DNA from 2 places in the Streptomyces sp. NPDC088733 genome. Region 1 is predicted to be linked to the other one. Evidence: predicted binding sites of a transcription regulator. Region 1 holds the regulator's gene; the other holds the start of a gene.
The links. The regulator HspR, encoded in region 1, represses chaperone genes until heat shock. The targets are predictions, from matches to a motif close to TTGAGNNNNNNNNNCTCAA.
Positions count from the first base shown of each region.

Region 2: a site for HspR is predicted at 7,813-7,831, ahead of lon (endopeptidase La). Genes of this name have one in related genera too.

Region 1 is NZ_JBIVLH010000017.1:520-6,111, forward strand. Features, by position in the region: gene dnaK (molecular chaperone DnaK) at 1-1,750, shown strand, start outside; gene grpE (nucleotide exchange factor GrpE) at 1,747-2,418, shown strand; gene dnaJ (molecular chaperone DnaJ) at 2,461-3,645, shown strand; gene ACIP64_RS27540 (heat shock protein transcriptional repressor HspR) at 3,650-4,117, shown strand; gene ACIP64_RS27545 (hypothetical protein) at 4,133-4,675, opposite strand; gene ACIP64_RS27550 (ImmA/IrrE family metallo-endopeptidase) at 4,672-5,592, opposite strand, start outside.
Region 2 is NZ_JBIVLH010000001.1:259,578-270,224, forward strand. Features, by position in the region: gene ACIP64_RS01140 (DUF742 domain-containing protein) at 1-89, opposite strand, end outside; gene ACIP64_RS01145 (roadblock/LC7 domain-containing protein) at 89-625, opposite strand; gene ACIP64_RS01150 (nitrate- and nitrite sensing domain-containing protein) at 625-3,132, opposite strand; gene ACIP64_RS01155 (hypothetical protein) at 3,522-4,376, shown strand; gene ACIP64_RS01160 (MarR family winged helix-turn-helix transcriptional regulator) at 4,656-5,078, opposite strand; gene lon (endopeptidase La) at 5,349-7,790, opposite strand; gene ACIP64_RS01170 (spermidine synthase) at 7,926-8,609, shown strand; gene ACIP64_RS01175 (response regulator transcription factor) at 8,671-9,417, shown strand; gene ACIP64_RS01180 (ATP-binding protein) at 9,414-10,508, shown strand.

The DNA of each region.
Region 1 (5,592 bases):
TGCCAGGACCACGCCGTCCGTCGTCGCCTTCGCGAAGAACGGCGAGGTGCTCGTCGGCGAGGTCGCCAAGCGCCAGGCTGTCACCAACGTCGACAGGACGGTCCGCTCGGTCAAGCGCCACATGGGCACCGACTGGCGGATCAACCTGGACGGCAAGGACTTCAACCCGCAGCAGATGAGCGCCTTCATCCTGCAGAAGCTGAAGCGTGACGCCGAGGCCTACCTGGGCGAGAAGGTGACCGACGCGGTCATCACCGTCCCGGCGTACTTCAACGACTCCGAGCGCCAGGCCACCAAGGAGGCCGGCGAGATCGCGGGCCTCAACGTCCTGCGCATCGTCAACGAGCCCACGGCCGCCGCCCTGGCGTACGGCCTGGACAAGGACGACCAGACCATCCTCGTCTTCGACCTCGGTGGCGGCACCTTCGACGTCTCGCTGCTGGAGATCGGTGACGGCGTCGTCGAGGTGAAGGCCACCAACGGCGACAACCACCTCGGTGGTGACGACTGGGACCAGCGCATCGTCGACTACCTGGTGAAGCAGTTCGCCTCGGGTCACGGCGTGGACCTGTCCAAGGACAAGATGGCGCTGCAGCGTCTGCGCGAGGCCGCCGAGAAGGCGAAGATCGAGCTGTCCTCGTCCACCGAGACCTCGATCAACCTGCCCTACATCACGGCGTCCGCCGAGGGCCCGCTGCACCTGGACGAGCGCCTCACCCGCGCCCAGTTCCAGCAGCTGTCCGCGGACCTGCTGGAGCGCTGCAAGATCCCGTTCCACAACGTCATCAAGGACGCGGGCATCCAGCTCTCCGAGATCGACCACGTCGTCCTCGTCGGTGGCTCCACCCGCATGCCCGCCGTCGCCGAGCTCGTCAAGGAGCTGACCGGCGGTCAGGACGCCAACAAGGGCGTGAACCCGGACGAGGTCGTGGCCATCGGCGCCGCGCTCCAGGCCGGTGTGCTCAAGGGCGAGGTCAAGGACGTCCTGCTGCTCGACGTCACCCCGCTGTCCCTCGGTATCGAGACCAAGGGCGGCATCATGACCAAGCTGATCGAGCGCAACACCACGATCCCGACGAAGCGTTCGGAGATCTTCACCACGGCCGAGGACAACCAGCCGTCGGTGCAGATCCAGGTCTACCAGGGCGAGCGCGAGATCGCGGCGTACAACAAGAAGCTCGGCATGTTCGAGCTCACGGGCCTGCCGCCGGCCCCGCGCGGCATCCCGCAGATCGAGGTCGCCTTCGACATCGACGCCAACGGCATCATGCACGTCTCCGCCAAGGACCTCGGTACCGGCAAGGAGCAGCGCATGACCGTCACCGGTGGCTCCGCGCTGCCGAAGGACGACATCGACCGCATGATGCGCGAGGCCGAGCAGTACGCGGACGAGGACCACAAGCGCCGCGAGTCCGCCGAGACCCGCAACCAGGCCGAGGGGCTCGTCTACCAGACCGAGAAGTTCCTCAAGGACAACGAGGACAAGGTCCCCGGTGACGTCAAGACCGAGGTCGAGGCGGCTGTCGAGGACCTCAAGGAGAAGCTGAAGGGCGAGGACTCCGCCGCCATCCGCGAGGCCACCGAGAAGGTCGCCGCCACCTCCCAGAAGCTGGGCCAGGCGCTCTACGCCAACGCCCAGGCCGAGGGTGGCGCGGCCGGTGCCGCCGGTGCCGCGGGCGGTGCCCCGGCCGACGACGACGTCGTCGACGCCGAGATCGTCGACGAGGACAAGAAGGACGGTGCCGCGTGACGGAGGAGACCCCGGGCTTCGAGCAGGAGCCTGACGTCCCCTCTGCCGAGGCCGGTTCCGCGTCGTCCGCGGACTCCGCGGGCGACACGGCGCCGGGTGCCGGGTCCGCCGAGCAGGCGGCCCCGGCGTCCCCGGCCGGGGACGCGAACGCCATGGTCGCTCTGCAGGCGCAGCTGGACCAGGTGCGTACGGCGCTCGGTGAGCGCACGGCGGACCTCCAGCGGCTCCAGGCGGAGTACCAGAACTACCGCCGCCGGGTGGAGCGGGACCGGATCGCGGTCCGCGAGATCGCGGTCGCCAATCTGCTCACCGAACTGCTTCCGGTGCTCGACGACATCGGCCGTGCCCGGGACCACAAGGAACTGGTCGGCGGCTTCAAGTCGGTCGGCGAGTCCGTGGAGACGGTGGCCGCCAAGCTGGGCCTCCAGCAGTTCGGCAAGGAGGGCGAGCCCTTCGACCCGCTGGTGCACGAGGCCCTGATGCACAGCTACTCGCCGGACGTCACACAGACGACCTGCGTGCAGATCCTGCAGCCCGGGTATCGCATCGGGGAGCGCACCATCCGCCCCGCGCGGGTGGCGGTCGCCGAGCCCCAGCCGGGCACGCAGGGAACGCAGGGCAACGCTGACGCGGCCGACGAGGAGAACGGTGGCCCGGAACAGGGCTGACGTGAGTCACGCGCAGAAGGCACGGAAGGAGGGACGCCGGGGATGAGCATCAGCAGGGATTTGTTCGAGAAGGATCTCTACAAGGTCCTCGGCGTCCCGAAGGACGCCACCGAGGCGGAGATCAAGAAGGCGTACCGGAAGCTCGCCCGCGAGTTCCACCCGGACGCCAACAAGGGCGACGCCAAGGCCGAGGAGCGCTTCAAGGAGATCTCCGAGGCCAATGACGTCCTGTCGGACGCCAAGCGCCGCAAGGAGTACGACGAGGGCCGCGCCCTCTTCGGCAACGGCGGCTTCCGCGGCGGCCCGGCCGGCGCGGGCGGCTTCGGCTTCGACCTCGGCGACCTCTTCGGCGGCGGCGCCGCCGGCGGTGCCGGCACCCCCCAGGGCGGCGGCTTCGGCGGCGGCCTCGGGGACGTGTTCGGCGGCCTGTTCAACCGGGGCGGCGCCACGACCCGTACGCAGCCCCGGCGCGGCCAGGACGTCGAGACCGAGGTGACGCTGAAGTTCACCGAGGCGGTGGACGGTGCCACGGTCCCGCTGAAGATGACCAGCCAGGCGCCCTGCAAGGCGTGTTCGGGCACCGGCGACAAGAACGGCACGCCCCGGGTGTGCCCGACCTGCGTCGGCACCGGGCAGGTCTCGCGCGGCGGCGGTGGCGGTTTCTCGCTCACCGACCCCTGCGTGGACTGCAAGGGCCGCGGCCTGATCGCGCAGGACCCCTGCGAGGTCTGCAACGGCAGCGGCCGGGCCCGCTCGGCGCGCACCATGCAGGTGCGCATCCCGGCCGGCGTCACCGACGGGCAGCGCATCCGGCTGCGCGGCAAGGGCGCCCCCGGCGAGCGCGGCGGCCCGGGCGGCGACCTGTACGTGACCGTGCACGTCGACGCCCACCCGGTCTTCGGCCGCAAGGGCGACAATCTCACCGTCGTGGTGCCGGTCTCCTTCACGGAGGCGGCCCTCGGCGGCGAGATCAAGGTGCCGACGCTCGGCGGTCCCCCGGTCACCCTGAAGTTGCCCCCGGGTACGCCCAACGGGCGTACGCTGCGGGCGCGTGGCAAGGGTGCCGTCCGCAAGGACGGTACGCACGGCGACTTGCTGGTCACCGTCGAGGTCGCCGTTCCGGCGGCCACCGAGGGCAAGGCGCTGGACGCCCTGGAGGCGTACCGGGAGGCGACCGCGGACACCGATCCGCGGGCAGAGCTGTTCAAGGCCGCGAAGGGAGACTGAACCGATGAGCATGGGCGGCGGCATGCGGGGCGGACGGGGTCGCAACCCGTACGAGCTGACGGACGAATCCCCCGTCTACGTCATCTCGGTGGCGGCCCAGCTCTCCGGTCTGCACCCCCAGACCCTCCGGCAGTACGACCGGCTCGGCCTGGTCTCGCCCGACCGCACGGCCGGGCGGGGCCGGCGCTACTCGGCCCGTGACATCGAGCTGCTGCGCGAGGTCCAGCGTCTGTCGCAGGACGAGGGCATCAACCTCGCGGGCATCAAGCGCATCATCGAACTGGAGAACCAGGTCGCGGCCCTCCAGTCGCGGGTGGCCGAACTGGCCGCCGCCGTCGAGGGCGCCGCGGCCGCCATGCAGCAGCGCGAGGCGGCCGTCCACGCCTCCTACCGGCGCGACCTGGTGCCGTACCAGGACGTGCAGCAGACGTCGGCGCTGGTGGTGTGGCGGCCCGCCAAGCGGCCCGAGTAGACCCGGCGGAACGTTTCACGGCAGCAGGTCGGCGGGCCCCTGCGACACATGGTGCAGATGGCGGCCCGAGGCGATCATGGCGTGCAGCAGCCGGTGACCCTCCGCCGCGGGCACGAGCCCGTCGGCGCACGCGTCCCGCATCAGGTCGAAGGTCTCCTTCGTGGTGATCCCGCGCCGGCGGGTGAAGTTGCGGGCGGAGCGGTCGTCGGTGATCCAGACGGCGCCGCGGAACTCCCGCCGCCGCGTGATCAGTACGCAGGTCTCGGCCTCCCCGAGATGCCGGGTCGGCGCGTTCGACGGGCCGCCGAAGACCGCGCGGCGCAGCCGGTCGACCTCCCGGAGCTCAGCGCTCTCGGTGATCTCCACGGGCTCGCCCAGCCAGCCGGCCTCGGCCAGCCCGGCCAGACGCGGCAGGAACCGCGCGGAGCGGGCGGCCTCGTGGGCGACGGCCTGGGTCCAGCGGCCGCGGCCGTCCAGCACCTTCTCCAGCAGCAGCATCCGGTCCACGGCGGCGAAGTTGCACAGGACGGTGTTGTCCGGGAACCACCAGGTGGTCATGGCTGGAAGACCAGGTCCCCTTCTTCGGCGTCCTGTTGATCGGTGCCGTTGCCGGCCGCGGACTCGGGGGCGAGCAGGTCGTGCAGCCGCTCCACGTCCGTGTCCAGCAGTGCGGCGAGCGGGCGCAGCGTCGTCTCCCCCGCCAGATAGGCCTTGTACAACTCCGAGGCCAGGCGCGGCGGGAAGCGTTCGGCGAAGGCGCGCGACGCCTGCCGCTGGTACTCGTCGCCGGCGCCCGCCAGCAGATGGCAGGACTCCGTCGTCAGGGCGCGCAGGTGCTTGCGCCGTCCGGCGTCGATCAGGCCGAGTTGGTGCAGGCGTGCGGCGAGCGCGCTCGGCGACACCCGGAAGCGGACGACCAGCCGCTCGAAGGCGGCGTCCGTCAGCTCCCCCTCCGCGGCGGCGGCCCGCGTCAACTCCCGGGCGGGCATCAGCAGATGCGAGGCGAAGACATTGGCCCGCACCTCGGCGAGGTCCTTCTGCCGGCCGGGGGCGACATGGGACTCCACCACGACACTGCGGGCGTCCTTGGCGAGGATGTGGCAGAGCTCGTGGGCCAGGGTGAAGCGCTGCCGTGTCCACAGATCGGTGGGCGCGAGGAGCACGAGGCGGAACGTGTCGGTCTGCCAGGCGAGTCCGTCCACAGCCTGGGGAAGCCCGGTGATGGCGACGTCCACGCCGAAGTGCTCCTCGACCGCGGCGATCAGCTCGTCCGTCTCCAGCCCCGCCGCCGGCAGCCGCTCCCGTGCCTCCTCCGCCAGCCGCTCGCCCTGCGCCGCCCAGCGCTCCAGCGCGGGGTCCGGCTCCGGCACGGCGGGCAGCTCTCCTGCCCGGTCCAGCAGTTCCAGTACCTCGTAGGCGGCCGCGAACCGCTCGGTGACCTCCCGCGTCCCCGCCGGGTCGGGCGCGGTGTCGCT
Region 2 (10,647 bases), on a different contig from region 1:
GTCCGGCCGCCGGTCAGCGCGTAGGGGCGCACCCGGGCCGAGCGGCGCCCGGCACCGCGCACCGGGAGCGTCGCGGCGTGCCGGGGCATCAGCGGGCTCCCTCGATCGCCTGCCGCAGCTCCGTGCGGAGTTGCGGGGTGAGCACATGGCCGGCCCGGCCGACGAAGAGGGCCATGTGGTACGCCACGACGCTCATGTCGCACTCGGTGTCCGCGTGGACGCCCAGCAGGGAACCGTCGCTGATCGACATCACGAACACGCTGCCGTTCTCCATCGCGACCGCCGTCTGCCGGACCCCGCCGCCCTCCATCAGGCGGGCGGCGCCGTCGGTGAGCGACGCGATGCCGGAGACCACCGTCGCCAGGTCCGCGAACGTGCCCGCGGGGCCCTTGGGCCGGGCGGCATCGTCACCGTCGGCGGCGGACCCCTCCGGCGCGTCCGGCGCGTCCGCGCCTTCCTCGGAATCGTCCGATTCCGAGTTCAGCAGCAGCAGCCCGTCCGACGAGACGACGGCCACGGAGCGGACGCCCGGCACGTCGTCCACGAAATTGCGCAGCAGCCACTGGAGGTTGCGTGCCTCGTGACTCAGGTCCCGCTCGCTCTGGGTGTCCGTTCTGGCCGACATCAACCGCGTGCCTCCTCGACGCCTTCGGCTTCGACTTGTTGTGGTCCCCCCGAGCTGACTTTCTCTTCCGCTGTGTCCGTCGTCCCCTGGGGCGCGACCGCGTCGCGCCGTGTCTCACGTGTCTCGGCGTCCGCGTCCGCGCGCCCCTCGCGCAGACCCTGGGCGAAGCCGCCGAGCTTGCGCCGCAGTTCCTCCGGGTCCACCGCCTTCCCCTGGCGGGCGTCACGGACCTGGGGCTCGCCCGACAGTCCGGTGGCTCTCGGGACCCGCTGCGGCAGTCCCTTGGCGGTCAACGAGTTGCCGCCCGGCGCGGTTTCGGCGGCCGGCGCGGGAACGGGCGCGGGCTCGGGCGCGGGCTCGGGCAGCGGCTGGTCGGCACGAGCGTGCTCGATCGGCTCGCTCCCGCCCGCCTCCGCCCCGGCGGCCGGCTCCTGCGCGTCCCCGCCGGCCGGCGTTGCGTCCCGCTCCTCCCGCGGGGCCGGCAGCGGGGCAGACCGGGGCCGGGGCCGGACGGCGCGGGGCTGCCACGGCTCGCCGGCGACCGCGGCCTCGACCGGGGTCTGCGGGCCCTCGGGGTCCTCCGCGGGCGCGGTGACCGACGCGGGGACGACCACGACCGCGGTCGTCCCGCCGCGCTTGGCGTCGCGCAGCTGGACGCGAATGCCGTGCCGGGCGGCGAGCCGGGCTATCACGTACACGCCCATGCCGGTGGTCTCGGAGGTCGGCGCGGCCGGGTCGGCCTGCGCCAGCAGGGCGTTGAGCTCCTCCAGCCGGTGGGCCGGGACGCCGATGCCCTCGTCCTCGACCGACAGCATCAGCTCGCCGCTCTCCAGCATCCAGCCGGACAGCTGCACCTCGGTGTCCGGCGGCGAGGACGTGGTGGCGTTCTCCAGCAGCTCGGCGACGAGGTGGCTCAGGTCGTCCGAGGCGAAGCCGGCGATCCGGCCGGCGGGCAGCTGCTGGATGCGGACCCGCTCGTACTTCTCGATCTCGGAGACCGCGGCGCGCGCGACGTCCACCAGCGGTACCGGCCGGGCGTTCGTGTGGCCGTGCTCGGTGCCCGCGAGCAGCAGCAGGTTCTCGCTGTTGCGGCGCATCCGGGTGGCGAGGTGGTCCAGGCGGAACAGCTGGGCGAGCTCGTCCGGGTCGTGGACCAGCTCCTCCAGCTTCTCGATGAGCGTGAGCTGCCGCTCGACCAGGCCGAGCGTGCGCAGGGTGAGGTTCACGGAGGTGGCGCTGACGCTGCCGCGCACGCTCGCGACCTCCGCGGCCAGTGCCTCCTGCCGGCTCCGCAGCAGGTCGCGTTCGGCGGCGAGGGCGTCGCAGACGCCCTGCACCCGTGTGTGCTCCGCGTCCTGCGCGGCGATCCGCTCCCGCAGGCCCGCGGTCTCCGCCCGCAGCGCGTTGACGGCGCGGGCCACCGCCGCGAACTCGTCCGAGCCGACGGCCCTGACCTGCTCGTCGGCCGGGACGTCGCCGCGCGCGAACCGGTTGAGGGCGGCGACGGGCCGCGTGATCGAGCGGGCGGTGGAGACGCAGGTGCCGAGCACCAGCAGGAAGCAGACGCCGGCCAGGGCGACGTGCAGTTCGAGGCCGGTGACGTCGTCGGAGCGCAGCGCGGCGAGCCGGTCGGCGGAGGCCGCGGCGAGCGAGGACTCGACCCCGCGCATCAGGTCGATCCGCGCGGAGAGCGCGCTCTGCACGGAGGCGGACTTCAGCTTCCGGTCGGAGGCCGAGAGCGAGCCCGCGTCCAGCAGCGACTTCAGCTGCCGGTCGGCGGTGGTGACGTCGGAACCGGTGACGGTCTGGTCGTACTGCTCGGCGGCGGCGGACGACGCGGCGGCGCGGAAGTCGGCGAGCGCGGTCCTCTCCCCCACCGCCGCGGTCTGCGCGGCGCCGACCAGTTCGGCCTGCGACCCGCCCGCGGCGAGGGCGCCGACCAGCAGGCCGCGCTCGAACGAGGCGTGGTCGACGGCGCGCGCGAGGAAGGGCAGCGCGGTGGTGTCGGCGGAGGCGCCGCGGGCGGGCAGCGACCGGGCGACGGCCGCGCCCAGGGCGTTCAGCGCGTCGATGGGCGGCTGGTACGCCAGGACGGCGGCGACGGCCCCGCCGGAACCGGAGAGCGCCTTCCGCCGGATCTCGGGCAGTTCGCCGAGCCGGTGGCGCGCCTCGGTGAGCGCGGCGGCGAACGCCGGGGCGTCGGCGGTGTCGGCGTCCGCGGCGGCCGCGAGGACCTCCTGGACCTGCCGGTCGACGCGCTCCCGCTCGGTCCCGGGGACGCCCGTGGCGCCTTCGGCGGACCGGCCGGTGGCGACGAGCACCGCGGTGTCGTCGCGCTCGTCGGCCAGTGCGTGGCCGAGGGAGACCGCCTGCCCCTGGAGCCGGGCCATGCCGAGCAGCCGCTGGGACTCCGCGAGGTCCCGTACGGCCGTCGCCACCCCCGGCGCGGAGGCGGCCAGAACGGTGACGGCGCAGATCAGCAGAGCACCGAGCAGTCTCTGCCGCACGCGCTTGGTCCGCGGGTTACGTCGTGTTCGCACCGGTGCTCGCTATCCCGTCTGCCTGGTCCAGTTGTCCCGAGATGACGACACATCGGCCGAGCGCCGAGCACGGCAACGTCTGGCCTCTTCCCGGCATCGTCCCGACCATCTCAGGCCGACCCGGAATGCAGATGTGCGTCCCTCACCTCGACACTCGAACGAGTGAATCGCACCGACAAGTTGACGTTCAACTCCCGCGCGGGACCGCCGCTCGCGGGTCCGCCGGCGGTCACGGCACGGAACTGGCGTCCTCCGCGCGGTCCTGGCAGGATGCGCGCCTTCACGGCCCGGACCCCGCGGCGGGCCCCCGCGGGGGTTCGAACAGGCCGCGCGAGCGGGTGCCGCACACTGGACGCATGCGCGTCGAGACGGCCACCGAGCCCGGCACCCCCGATCGCCCGAACGAGGACTTCGTGGCGATCGCCATGCCCGCATCAGGCGGCGGCGGTTCACTGGTCCTGCTGGACGGCGTCACCCCGCCCGACGGTCCCACCGGCTGCCGCCACACCGTGCCCTGGTACGTCTCCGAGCTGGGCGGTTCCATGATCGAACTGTCCGTTTCGCCCTCGGCGCCGCCCCTGGCGGAGTGTCTCGCGCAGGCCATCGCGCGGACCGCCGACACGCACCGCGCGACCTGTGACCTTTATCACCGGCGCACCCCTCAGGCGACCGTTGTGGCGGTCCGGTGGAATGCGGACAGCGTGGAGCATCTGGTGCTATCCGACTCGGAGTTGCTCATCGAGGACGCGTCCGGCGCGGTGGACGCCGTGCTCGACGACCGGCTGGACCGCCTGCCCGAACCCGTGCCCGCGCTGCGCGCCGCCGTCCGCGCGCTGCCGCGCGGCAGCGAGGAGCGCGCGCGGGCCGCGGCGGTGTACGCCGAGGCCGTCGAGGCGCTCCGCAACGCCGAGGGCGGCTTCTTCACGGCCGCCGCGGACCCGGAGGTGGCGGCCCGAGCCGTCACCGGTGTGCGGCCGCGGTCGTCGGTGCGGGCCGTCGCCGCCCTCACCGACGGCGCGACGCGCCTGGCCGACGTCTTCGGCGAGACCGACCGGGCCGGCCTGGTCGACCTGCTGCGCAAGGCCGGACCCGACGAACTCGTCCGCCGGGTCCGCGCGGCGGAGTCCGCCGACCCGGACCGCACGCGCTTCCCGCGTGGCAAGAAGAGCGACGACGCCACCGCGGTGTTCGTGGAGCTCCAGCGGTACTGAAGTACGGCGCCGTCCACGCGGCTGATCCGGTCCGCCCGCGCCCGCGACCTGCCCGAGCGCCGAGCCGCGCCGCGCCGCCTGTCGGAGACCACCGCCGTACGGCTCGAGCCAGGACGAGCGCGACACCCCGGCCCCGGCCGCCCGCCGTGAACGGTCCGCCGGGCACGACGGCCGGACGTGAAGACCCCCGGTGCGGTGCGGTCCCGGACGGCCCCACCGCACAGGGGGCCTTCGCCGTCATCGAAGCGGTCGGACGCCGACGCCGCTGCCGGCGTGCGCTCAGGCGCCTTCCTGCGAGTCGTTCAGCTGGCTCAGCAGCCTGGCCAGTTCCGACAGTTCGGTCCGGTCCCAGCCGCGCAGCCGGCTGACGTAGCGGGCCCGGCGGGCGAGCCGGACCCGGGTGAAGCGGGCCTCGCCCTCCTCCGTCAGATGGACGAGGAAGGCCCGGCCGTCCGCCGGGTCCGGCTCGCGGTGGATCAGCCCGAGCTCCTCCAGGGCACGCAGCTGGCGGCTCATCGTCGCCTTGCCGACGCCGAAGTACCCGGCCAGCACGGTCGCCCGCTGCGGGCCGGTCTCGGACAGCCGGGCCAGCAGCCCGTACGCCGCGGGTTCGAGCTCGGGATGGACCTCGCGGGCCATTTCGCCCTGCGAGGCCCGGGCCCGCCGGAACAGGACGGTCAGTTCGCGTTCGAGCGCCTCCATCACTGGGTCGGCACCTCCGTGGGACCCGGCCGTGTCGGCCACGCGGTCACCCGCTTTCAGGACGGAAACTTCGCTTCAGGCGCCGCGGTGTGCGCGGCGCCCCCAGTATTTCGCAGACGTGGATCAACGGCGTGACCAGGGGCACATCCGTCGCCGGTGTCACTTCCCCACCGGGCGCGGCGGCCTCCGGGCGCGAGAGCGGCCCCTCCCCGGGCGCAGGGGAGGGGCCGCTCTCTTCCGCTCTCTTCTCTCCTCCGGACGCGGCCCGGCTCACGCCGCGATCGAGGCCTCCAGGCCGGAGTCCGCGTCGGTGACGGCGGGCTCCAGGGCCAGCTTCAGCACGTGCCGGACGTCCGAGACCGCGTGGACCTCCAGCTTCTCCAGGACCTCGGCGGGGACGTCGTCCAGATCCGCCTCGTTCCGCTTGGGGATCACGACGGTGGTGATCCCGGCGCGGTGCGCCGCCAGCAGCTTCTGCTTGACGCCGCCGATGGGCAGTACGCGCCCGGTCAGCGACACCTCGCCGGTCATCGCCACGTCGGTGCGGACCCGGCGTCCCGACAGGAGCGAGGCCAGCGCGGTGGTCATGGTGACACCCGCGCTCGGGCCGTCCTTGGGGACCGCGCCCGCGGGGACGTGGATGTGGACGCCGCGCTCCTTCAGGTCGCCGACCGGCAGTTCCAGTTCGGCGCCGTGCGAGCGCAGGAAGGAGAGCGCGATCTGCGCGGACTCCTTCATCACGTCGCCCAGCTGTCCGGTCAGCTGCAGCCCGCTGCCGCCGGTCTCCGGGTCGGCCAGCGACGCCTCGATGTAGAGGACGTCGCCGCCGGCGCCGGTGACCGCCAGGCCCGTGGACACGCCCGGCACCGCCGTGCGCCGCTCCTGCGGGTCCTGCGCCGACTCCGGCACGTGGTGCGGCCGCCCGATGAGGTCCCGCAGCTCCTCCGGGGTGACGGTGAAGGGCAGCTCGCGCTCGCCGAGTCCGTGCTTGGCCGCGACCTTCCGCAGGATGCGGGCGATCGACCGCTCCAGGGTGCGCACGCCCGCCTCGCGGGTGTACTCCCCGGCCAGCTTGCGCAGGGCCGCGTCGTCGACGGTGACCTCGTCCTCGCCGAGCCCGGCCAGCTCGCGCTGGCGCGGCAGCAGGTGGTCGCGGGCGATGACGACCTTCTCGTCCTCGGTGTAGCCGTCCAGCCGCACCAGTTCCATGCGGTCCAGCAGCGGCTCCGGGATGGCCTCCAGGACGTTGGCGGTGGCGAGGAACACCACGTCGCTCAGGTCCAGTTCGACCTCCAGGTAGTGGTCCCGGAAGGTGTGGTTCTGGGCCGGGTCCAGGACCTCCAGCAGGGCCGCGGACGGGTCGCCGCGGTAGTCGGAGCCCACCTTGTCGATCTCGTCCAGCAGGACCACCGGGTTCATCGACCCGGCCTCCTTGATGGCGCGCACGAGCCGGCCGGGCAGCGCGCCGACGTAGGTGCGCCGGTGGCCGCGGATCTCCGCCTCGTCCCGGACGCCGCCGAGCGCGACGCGCACGAACTTGCGTCCCATCGCGCGGGCCACGGACTCGCCGAGCGAGGTCTTGCCGACGCCGGGCGGGCCCACCAGGGCCAGCACCGCGCCACCCCGCCGGCCGCCGACGACCCCGAGACCGCGGTCGCTGCGGCGCTTGCGCACGGCCAGGTACTCGGTGATGCGTTCCTTCACGTCCTCCAGGCCCGCGTGGTCGGCGTCCAGCACCGCCCGCGCGCCGGGGATGTCGTAGGCGTCCTCGGTCGTGGTGTTCCACGGCAGTTCCAGAACGGTGTCGAGCCAGGTGCGGATCCAGCCGCCCTCGGGGGACGCGTCGCTGGACCGCTCCAGCTTCTCGACCTCCTTCATGGCGGCCTCGCGCACCTTCTCGGGCAGGTCGGCGGCCTCGACGCGGGAACGGTAGTCGTCCGCCTCGTCCTCGGGGTCGCCGTTCAGCTCGGCCAGTTCCTTGCGGACGGCCTGGAGCTGCTGCCGCAGCAGGAACTCGCGCTGCTGCTTCTCCATGCCCTCCTGGACGTCCTTGCGGATGGTCTCCGCGACGTCCTGCTCGGCCAGGTGGTCGCGCAGCCACTGCGTGGCGAGCTTCAGCCGGGCGACCGGGTCGGTGGTCTCCAGCAGCTCGATGCGCTGCTTGGTGGTGAGGAAGCCGGAGTAGCCGGCGTTGTCGGCGAGCTGCGAGACGTCGTCGATCTGCTGGACGCGGTCCACGATCTGCCAGGCCCCGCGCTTGCGCAGCCAACTGGTGGCCAGCGCCTTGTACTCCTTGACGAGCTCCGCGACGGTGCCGGGCGCCTCGGCGGGCACCGGCTCGGCGAGCTCGGTCCCCTCCACCCACAGGGCGGCGCCGGGTCCGGTCGTGCCGGCGCCGATGCGCACGCGGCTGACGCCGCGGATCACGGCCCCGGGATCGCCGTCCGACAGCCGTCCCACCTGCTCGACGGTGCCCAGCGTGCCCACTCCCGCGTAGTCGCCGTCCACACGGGGAACGAGCAGCACCCGCGGCTTGTTGCCGACACCGGGCAGTCCGGACCGCTGCGCGGCCTGGGCCGCCTCGACCGCGGCGCGCGCCTCGGCGTCGGTGAGGTCCACGGGCACCACCATGCCCGGCAGGACCACCGCGTCGTCGAGCGGCAGCACGGGCAGGGTGAGCGGCGCGAACGCCGACGAAGACGATTGAGCCATTATCTCTCCCTAAGCAATCAAGTTGAGCTATGCAGACTCAATGCTTCTGATGCCCCTGGTGTTCCCCGGTCCGTGTTCGCTCTGAGCGATCGACTGCCGACCGGCCGCTGACCTGCTCCTCATTACGCTGAGCCCATGCGCGCGAACGAAGAGGAACGGCCCGTCACGCTCGACCGCCGCGAGGGGCCGTACGGCGAGGTGGTCCTGCGCCGGCACGCGGCACGGTTCGAGATCATCGCCAACGGCACCTTCCTCATGGACACCTCCGACGGCCGCTCCGAGCGGCTGCTGGTCGACGCCGCCCTGGCCGCCCTGCCGGCGGACGCCGCGGACCTGTCGGTGCTGATCGGGGGCCTGGGCGTGGGCTTCTCCCTGGCCCGCGCGGCGTGCGAGCCGCGCTGGGGACGGATCGCGGTGGCCGAGCGCGAGCGCGCCGTCGTCGACTGGCACCGCACCGGGCCGCTGGCGCCCTTCTCGGAGCACGCGCTGGACGATCCGCGGGTGACGGTGCTGGAGGGCGACCTGGTCGCGTACCTGCGGGACGCGGACGCGACGTACGACGCCCTGTGCCTGGACATCGACAACGGCCCCGACTGGACGGTGACCGAGGACAACCGCGGGCTGTACGGTCCCGCGGGCCTGGCGGCCTGCCGGGCGCGGCTCACACCCGGCGGCGTACTGGCGGTATGGTCGGCCCAGCCGTCCGCCGCGTTCGAGGACGCACTGCGGACCGCGGGGTTCACGCAGGTCCGCACGATGGAGACCCCCGTGGACCGGGGCGTTCCGGATGTCGTGCACCTGGCAACCACACCCGCATAGCCGCGATACCGTCGTGCCCCGTACGCTGCTGCGCAACGCAAACGACCATGGGGGACCGCACATGGACACCACTCAGCCGACTCCGGGCGACGCCGCAGCGGTCGCGGCCACCCCCGGCGCACAGCGCCGGGTACTGGTGGTCGAGGACGACGCGACGATCGCCGACGCCATCGCCGTACGCCTGCGGGCCGAGGGCTTCCAGGTCCGCACCGCCGGCGACGGCCCGGCCGCGGTGGAGACCGCCGCCGCCTGGCAGCCCGACCTGCTCGTGCTCGACGTCATGCTGCCCGGCTACGACGGCCTGGAGGTCTGCCGCCGCGTGCAGGCCGCACGGCCCGTGCCGGTGCTGATGCTCACCGCGCGCGACGACGAGACCGACATGCTGGTCGGCCTCGGTGTGGGCGCCGACGACTACATGACCAAGCCGTTCTCGCTGCGCGAGCTCGTCGCCCGCGTGCACGTCCTGCTGCGCCGCGTCGAGCGGGCCACCATCGCCGCCCGCGACCCGCGCGGCGCCAACATGCAGCTCGGCGACCTGGAGATCGACAACGCCCAGCGGCGGGTCCGGGTCCGCGGCGCGGACGTGCACCTGACGCCCACCGAGTTCGACCTGCTGGTGTGCCTGGCGCAGCAGCCGCGCGCCGTGCTCTCCCGCGAGCAGCTGCTCGCGGAGGTCTGGGACTGGGCGGACGCCTCGGGCACCCGCACCGTCGACAGCCACGTCAAGGCACTGCGGCGGAAGATCGGCGCGGAGCGCATCCGCACCGTCCACGGCGTCGGCTACGCCCTCGAGACGCCCACACCGTGAGCCCCTACAGCACGCCGCCCCCGCCGAGCCTGCGGGACCGTGCGTGGGCGGCGCTGCGGCCGTGGGACCCGTTCCGGTCCATCAAGGCGGCGCTGCAGTTCCTGGTGATCGCCTCGGTGGCGATCACCACCTTCCTCATCTATGTCGCGATGCACTCCGCGACCGAGATCAGGATCATCACGATCTTCTCGATCATCGCCTCGCTGCTCATCTCCCAGCTGGTCGCCCACGGGCTGACCGCGCCGCTGCGGGAGATGACCTCGGTGGCCATCGGCATGGCCCGCGGCGACTACGGCCGCCGCGTCAACGCCCGCCGCCGCGACGAGGTCGGCGAGCTGGCCGACGCCTTCAACCGCATGGCCGCCGACCTGGAGGCCGTCGACCGGCACCGCAAGGAGCTGGTGGCGAATGTCTCACACGAGCTGCGCACACCGATCGCGGCACTGCGCGCGGTCCTGGAGAACGTCGTCGACGGCGTCTCCGAGGCCGATCCGGAGACCATGCGCACCGCGCTCCAGCAGGCCGAACGGCTGAGCCTGCTCGTCGCCCACCTGCTGGACCTGTCCCGCCTCGACAGCGGCATCGTGCCGCTGGACGCCAAGCGCTTCGAGGTGTGGCCCTACCTGTCGGCGGTGATCAAGGCCGCCAGCCTGGGGCTCCAGGACGGCGGGCCGGGCGCCCGGCCGCGCAAGGACGTCCATCTGCACCTGGACGTCTCGCCGCCGGAGCTCACCGCGTACGCGGACGCCGAACGGCTGCACCAGGTGGTCGCCAACCTGGTCGACAACGCCGTCAAGCACAGCCCGCCCAGCGGCCGGGTCACCGTCCGCGCCCGGCGCGGCGCCGGCCCCGGCAGCCTGGACCTGGAGGTGCTGGACGAGGGCCCCGGCATCCCCGAGGCGGAGCGCACCCGTGTCTTCGAGCGCTTCAACCGCGGCACCGCGGGTCCCGGCGACGGCGGTACGGGACTGGGGCTGGCGATCGCCCGCTGGGCGGTGGACCTGCACGGCGGCGACATCAAGGTCGCCGAGTCCCCGCGCGGCTGCCGCATACGCGTCACCCTTCCGGGTTCCGCGCCGGCACCGGCCTGACGTGCGCCGTTCGGCCGGGTGGGGTGATCCACCCGGAGCGAGACTGTCGATTCGGGACCTCTTTCCCGCCAATCTCCGCGCCGAAACCGCCCTTTCGATGTGACTTAGGCGACGACTGGCCCCCGGGCCTGCAGGAACC